Linked DNA regions of Candidatus Thiodictyon syntrophicum. The protein of the gene in region 1 interacts with the protein of each later gene in a pairwise test. Links are inferred from orthologs where the notes say so. Each region holds a gene or a part of one and is shown on either strand. Other genes may lie near its edges.

Region 1 (3,314 bases):
ACGCGGTCTATGACTTGGGCGGGGGTACCTTCGATATCTCCATCCTGCGCCTGACGGGCGGGGTGTTCGAGGTCCTGGCGACGGGGGGGGACTCCGCGCTCGGGGGGGACGACCTCGACCGGGCGGTGGCCAACTGGGTGCTGGCACAGGCGGGAATCGGCGACGATGCGGTCCCTGGGGCCGACCCGGCGCCGGACTCCCGACTGGACACCCGACTGGATCAGCGCACCCTGCGGCGGCTCCTGCAGACTGCCGCCGCCGCCAAGGAGCGGCTCAGCACCGCCCCCAGCGCGGACCTGCGGATCGAGCTGCCGGACGGCCGCCACTGGGCCGGGACCCTGGAGCGTGCGACCTTCGAGGCCCTGGTCGAGCCCCTGATCGCCCGCTCGCTCGCCGCCTGCCGCCGGGCGCTGCGCGACGCCCGGGTGACGGCGGCGCAGGTCGACGCGGTGGTCCTGGTGGGCGGCTCTACCCGGGTGCCGTTGGTGCGGGCGCGGGTGGCGGCGCTGTTTGGCCGCGAGCCCTTGAGCGACATCGACCCGGACCGGGTGGTCGCGCTGGGTGCCGCGCTGCAGGCCGAGGCGCTGGTCGGCAATCGCACGGGCGATGACCTGTTGCTCCTGGACGTGATCCCACTCTCGCTGGGGATCGAGACCATGGGCGGGCTGGTAGAGCGGCTGATCCCGCGCAATACCACGATCCCGGTCGCCCGCGCCCAGGACTTCACCACCTTCAAGGACGGTCAGACCGCCATGGCGATCCATGTGCTCCAGGGCGAGCGCGACCTGGTGGCCGACTGTCGATCGCTGGCGCGCTTCGAGCTGCGCGGCATTCCGCCCATGGTGGCCGGGGCGGCGCGGATCCGCGTCACCTTCGCGATCGACGCCGACGGACTCCTGCGGGTCAGTGCCGACGAGTTGACCACCGGGGTCGCCGCCCGGGTGGAGGTCAGGCCGTCCTATGGCCTGAGCGATGCGCAGATCGAGTCGATGCTGAGCGATTTCCGCAGTCATGCGCAGGAGGACCAGATGGCGCGGCGCCTGCGCGAAGAGCGGGTGGCGGGCGAGCGCGTCGCTGAGTCCCTGCGCGCCGCGCTCGCCCGGGACGGCGACGCGCTCCTGGCCGCGGACGAGCGCGCCCGGGTGGACGCGGCCCTGGCCCATCTCCAGGGCACGCTGGGGCGCCCCGACGCCTTCGTCATCCGCCAAGCGGTCCGGGCCCTGGAGCGCACCTGCGCCGGCTATGTGGAGCGGCGCATGAACCGCAGCATCCAGGGCGCCATGGCCGGGTGCCGACTCGCTGAATTCGACCCCGATGCGAAGGAAATCTAATGCCGCAACTGACCTTTTTGCCCCATCAAACCCTCTGCCCCCGGGGCGCCTCGATCACGGCGCAGCCCGGGATCAGCATCTGTGACGCCGCGCTGGCCCACGGGATCGAGATCGAACATGCCTGTGACCGCTCCTGCGCCTGCACCACCTGCCATGTGATCCTGCGCGCGGGCGGCGACTCGCTCGCGCCCCCCGATGATCTGGAGGAGGATCTCCTGGACCGGGCCTGGGGGCTGGAAGCCGAGTCGCGTTTGAGTTGCCAGGCCCTGGTGGGCGAGGCCGATCTCGTGATCGAGATCCCGCGCTACACCATTAACATGGTGTCGGAGCGGCGTTAAGGCCCGGGTGTTCGGCGTGGTGCCGGTTGTGGGCAAATAGACAGGATTAACAGGATTCTGCAGGATTAACAGGATGACCCCACGGGCCGTTCAATTTTTTATGAGTTATCCTGTAAATCCTGTTCAATGTTCATCAGTCACGAACGGCCCTGTCGGGAGGCAATCAGGAGAAGACCTATGGCACTGAAGTGGACCGATACCCGGGAACTCGCCATCGCCCTGGAGGCGACGCACCCGCACCGCGACCCGCGCTATCTCAACTTCGTGGACCTGCGCACCTGGGTCGAGTCGCTCGCCGACTTTGCGGACGCGCGTGAGCGGTGCGGCGAGAAGGTGCTGGAGGCCATCCAACTGGCCTGGATCGAGGAGCGAGAATAGGCCTGACTTGGGCTTGGTCGTGGTGGCGGCCGGGCGCACGGTCCGCACAGCGGACCCTACTTAAGCCCGTAGGGTCCGCTGTGCGGACCCGCGACCCGACCGGGTGCGGGAGCAGGACCGCTCGCCGGTCGGGTCAGGGTTTCAGCACTGCTCCCAGGGCAGCCCGCGGAAGCGCCAGCCGCCCTTGGTACTGCGGTGGTGGTGCTCGTCCAGATCGCCCTCGAAGCCCTCGTCCACATGGTGAACCGCCCGCAGCCCGTCCTTGAGCAGGGCGCGGCCGGCCTCCAGCGAGCGCTTGCCGCTGCGGCAGATCAGGATCACCGGGGCGCAGGGACTGTCGGGCTCGCACACGGCGCCGCCCAAGAGGACCTTGCGGATCTCGGTCGTGAAATGGGGGTTGACGACCCAGTCCGGCTCGTCGATCCAAGGTACGTGTACCGCCCCCTTGGGGTGGCCCACGAACAGAAATTCCATGGAGGAGCGGATGTCCACCAGGACTGCCTGGGGCTGCTCTTGCAGCATCCGGTGGGCCTCATCGGGGGTCAGGGCGCTCGGGTGATCGTCACTCACTTGGGGGTACCTCGATTGGTGGTCGTTATCATGCGGCGTCGGTCGCGCCCGGGGCCCGCGGCGCGGGACCGACAGTGTAGCAAGTGGGCGCGGCCGTCGGCCGCGACAAGAACAACAATAGGAGCGGCGCCGGTGGCGAAAAAAAAACTGAGCGGTTGGCGGCGCCTGCGGGTCGCGGTGACGAATCGCATCGCGCGCGCCCTGGTGCAACTGGTCGCACGCCTGCCGCTCCCGGTGCTCCACCGCCTGGGTCACGTCGTCGGCTGGGCCTTCATCCACTGGCCCAACCGCCAACGGCGCAACGCCCTGATCAACCTGCGCTTGTGTTTTCCGCACCTGGAGATCCCCGAGTTGATCCGGCTGCGTGACCGCAATCTGGTCGAATTCGGCAAGACCTATCTGGAGATCGGCTACCTGTGGCAGCGCCCGCTCGATCAGGTGCACGCCCTGGTGCGGGAGGTGCGCGGGGCCGAATTCCTGCAACGCCCCCCCGGGCGGGGCCTGATTGTCCTGTCCCCCCACCTGGGGGCCTGGGAACTGGCCGGCCTGCACCTGGCGCGCCAGGGACCCACGGCGATTTTCTACAAGCCCCAGCGCTATCTCGACGACCTGATCCTGACCGCGCGGCGGCGCTGCGGCGCGCAATTGGCGCCCATCACCGCCCGCGGCATCCGTGTCCTGGTCCAGGCCCTGGAGC
Region 2 (3,227 bases), 510 kb from region 1 along the record:
TCAGCCTTGGCTGGACAAGACCAAGGCCGAGGCCGAGGCCTTGGACTCCAGAGGATGGCCGCGGGCCGGAACGATGACCCCAGAAAGAGCAGTCATCCACAGATGAACACAGATGAACACAGATTTTTCATTGACTTACGCTTGATCGGGGGCTCACCTTGCGGGTGCTTGTGACAGTAGCGATAAGCGCATGACAATTTGAAGAAATCTGCGTTCATCTGTGTTCATCTGTGTTCATCTGTGGATTTTAGGATGATCAAGGCCGCTAAGCGCGGGGGGACGCCGCGCCCAACCGTTGCCCTGTGGAACCGGGTCGGGCGCCCCCAACTGCGAGGCATGGCAGGCCGTGCCTGCCCCACCCGTCGGCCGACCGCACCCCGGAGCCCTCATGAGCCGCAACCCGTTCTTCCCCCGCTTTGCCGATCTGCCCACCGAGATCCCGATCTTTCCCCTGCCCGGCGCGGTGGTGATGCCCGGCGTCCAGCTCCCGCTCAATATGTTCGAGCCCTGCTACCTGAACATGGTGACCGACGCACTGGCGGACGCGCACCTGATCGGCATGGTCCAGCCCACCAGCGAGACCCTGTTCGAGGAGGTGCCGGAGATCCACCGCATCGGCTGCGCCGGGCGCATCACCTCCTACAGCGAGACCGCGGACGGGCGAATCGTGGTGGTCCTGACCGGGGTCTGCCGCTTCCAGGTCCGCGGCGAGGTGGCCGGGCGCCGCGGCTACCGGCGGGTCTCGGTGGACTGGGAGCGCTTCGCCGCCGACTGCCACGAGGAGACCCAGGTGATCGGGGACCGGGACGGCTTCCTGGTGTCGCTCAAGTCTTACTGCACCCTGCGCGGGGTCGAAGTACCTTGGGAGGATGTCAACAAGATGGCGGACAGCGATCTCGTGAACCTGCTGTGCGCCCACCTGCCCCTGAGCCCCGAGGACAAGCAGGCCCTGGTCGAGACCATCCAACTCAGCGAGCGCGCCGGCCTGATGCGGGGGCTGATGGACATGGCCTCCGCGGCCAGCATGGACGTGGCGGAGCTGCGGCACTAAGTAAAGAGTCAAGAACAAGCTAGATACCATCGTTGTCGTTATCGTTGTCGTTGTCGTTGTCGTTGTCGTTGTCGTAATCGTAATCGGAGAAGCGATGCACTTCGGGGTGCGAGAGAATCCGTGGCGCTGCGATAACCTCGATTTCGACAACGACAACGACAACGACAACGAACACGTTAACCGAAAAGAGGTTTTCAAAATGGCAGTGACACTGACAGAGGCGGCGGCCAGCCATGTCGCCGGCATGTTGAACCAACGCGGGTCGGGCCTGGGGCTGCGGGTCGGCACCAAGAAGAGCGGGTGCACCGGCTACACCTACGACGTCGACTATGCGGACGCGGTGGACGCGGGCGACCGGGTCTTCGAGAGCCATGGCGTCAAGGTGGTGGTGGACGGCGCGGCCCTGGAGCAGATCGATGGCCTGGAGATCGACTATGTGCGCGCAAGCCTGCTGCATCAGGGGTTCGAGTTCCGTAATCCCCGGGTGAAGAACACCTGCGGGTGCGGCGAGTCCTTCAACGTCTGAGCCGTTCGCGGCGCCCGCGCCGCGTGCGCGCGGCGATCGATTCGGATTGCGCATCATGATGAGTGACGAGATCAAGGCCGTCATTGAGGACTTCGAGCTCTTCGACGACTGGGACCAGCGCTACCAGTATTTGGTCGAGATCGGTGAGCGCCTGCCGGCCATGCCGACGGCCGAGAAGACCGAGGACAATCGGGTCAAGGAGTGCATGAGCCTCGTGCATCTCGCGCCTCACCCCGACGCCGCCTCACCCCCGCGCCTGCACTTCACCGGGGACTGCGACACGGCCATCATCAAGGGCGTGGTGGCCCTGCTGGTGCAACTATACTCCGGCAAGACGGCCGCGCAGATCGAGGCGACCGACGCCGAGGCCCTGTTCGAGGGGCTGCACCTGGAAGAGCACCTGAGCCCCAACCGCCACGTCGGCGTCTATGCCATCGTCGAGAAGCTGCGCCGCCAGGCACAGGCCTACGCTTGAGCGCCGCCAGGCCCGCACCCACCGCGGGCCGGCGCCAGTTGCAAAATGCACTTGTGGTACCGATCGCGTCCGGGCACCCGATTTTTAGGCATTTTGCAACGCACCCGCAATCCGCGCGTCTGCCACCATCCGGAAACGGCTGAGTACGCGCGGCCTAGGAATTTGTTTTAAGAAACGAATATCGGCTGGCACGGCACCTGCATTGAGTCGGATAACCCACCCGCTCCGACCGACTCACAGGCAGGCCCCGATGAACACCAGCACCCTGATCCGCATCGCCGCCGCCCTCCTCCTGGCCGCCACCCTGTCCAACACCCAGGCCGCGAGCGCGTTACAGGAGCTGGCCGCAGCCGACGCCAGCTTCAAATATTCCGCCGAACGGGACCTGTGGGTGCAGATTAGCGCCTACGATAGAGAGGGTGCCCCCGCCGACCTGCGTACCGTCGAGATCCTCGAGGCCCTGAACGCCGACGGCAACGAGACCCGCGTGCTGGAGCGTGGCCTGACCGACGCGACCGGCAGCTTCGAGCGCAAGGTCCGGGTTCCGGCCGCTACCAAACAACTGACGGTGCGCGTCGGCGTGCTCGGCATCACCAACACCGTGACCATGAACCTCGACGCCGGCGGCACCCTGACCCACACCTTCGAGTGACCGTCGCAAGGCCCGGTGCAGCAACCCAAAGAACACAGGTGTCCGCAACGGGCCAGCCGCCCCTACCGACCTGGAGTCTCTTCCATGACCAAGCCCGTCAGCACCGGCCCGCGGCACACTCTGCTCGCCGCGGTGATCGCACTGGGCGCCGCGACATTCGCCATCCCGGTCCAGCCGGCCACCCCGCCCAACGTCTACCGATTCCTGTTCAGCGACACGCCGGGCAAGGACCTGGCCGAGACCTACCGGCTCAATCACGACGCCGCCGGGATCCCGCTCAAACTGGACCGAAACCTGGTCACGGTCGACGCGGCCCTGATGACGCGGATCGCCATGACCCTGCCGGAGCGCAGTGACATCCGCACCCAGGGCCGGCAACTGATCGCCGGCGAAGACGCCGCGGTGGTGCATCTGTTGAAGCCCGCGGAGGTTTGGATCACCTTTCTCCACGAGGGGGCCGCCGCCAAAAACGCCTTCGGCTATTTCACCTATCCGGAGGGTCAGCCCCCCACGAGCCCGTCTG

Evidence for each region.
Region 2: the proteins of fdx (region 1) and THSYN_RS24195 interact in binary tests that used the Escherichia coli proteins (3 or more experiments, as listed by UniProt). The link is inferred for Candidatus Thiodictyon syntrophicum from one-to-one orthologs.

Annotation. Positions count from the first base shown.
Region 1 is NZ_CP020370.1:6,184,174-6,187,487, reverse strand. What follows is about bases 1-2,999. They hold fdx (ISC system 2Fe-2S type ferredoxin), read left to right. Parts: upstream 1-1,330; coding sequence 1,331-1,669; downstream 1,670-2,999. Other genes in these bases: THSYN_RS26535 (lysophospholipid acyltransferase family protein), read left to right, coding at 2,750-2,999; THSYN_RS26540 (rhodanese-like domain-containing protein), read right to left, coding at 2,189-2,569; iscX (Fe-S cluster assembly protein IscX), read left to right, coding at 1,853-2,047; hscA (Fe-S protein assembly chaperone HscA), read left to right, coding at 1-1,331. Outside these bases: more of THSYN_RS26535, read left to right, coding at 3,000-3,314. UniProt on the Escherichia coli protein: Ferredoxin are iron-sulfur proteins that transfer electrons in a wide variety of metabolic reactions. Although the function of this ferredoxin is unknown it is probable that it has a role as a cellular electron transfer protein.
Region 2 is NZ_CP020370.1:5,673,712-5,676,938, forward strand. What follows is about bases 2-2,913. They hold THSYN_RS24195 (HesB/IscA family protein), read left to right. Parts: upstream 2-1,250; coding sequence 1,251-1,577; downstream 1,578-2,913. Other genes in these bases: THSYN_RS24190 (LON peptidase substrate-binding domain-containing protein), read left to right, coding at 389-1,051; THSYN_RS24200 (SufE family protein), read left to right, coding at 1,633-2,052; THSYN_RS24205 (hypothetical protein), read left to right, coding at 2,303-2,704; THSYN_RS24210 (LruC domain-containing protein), read left to right, coding at 2,789-2,913. Outside these bases: more of THSYN_RS24210, read left to right, coding at 2,914-3,227. UniProt on the Escherichia coli protein: Is able to transfer iron-sulfur clusters to apo-ferredoxin. Multiple cycles of [2Fe2S] cluster formation and transfer are observed, suggesting that IscA acts catalytically.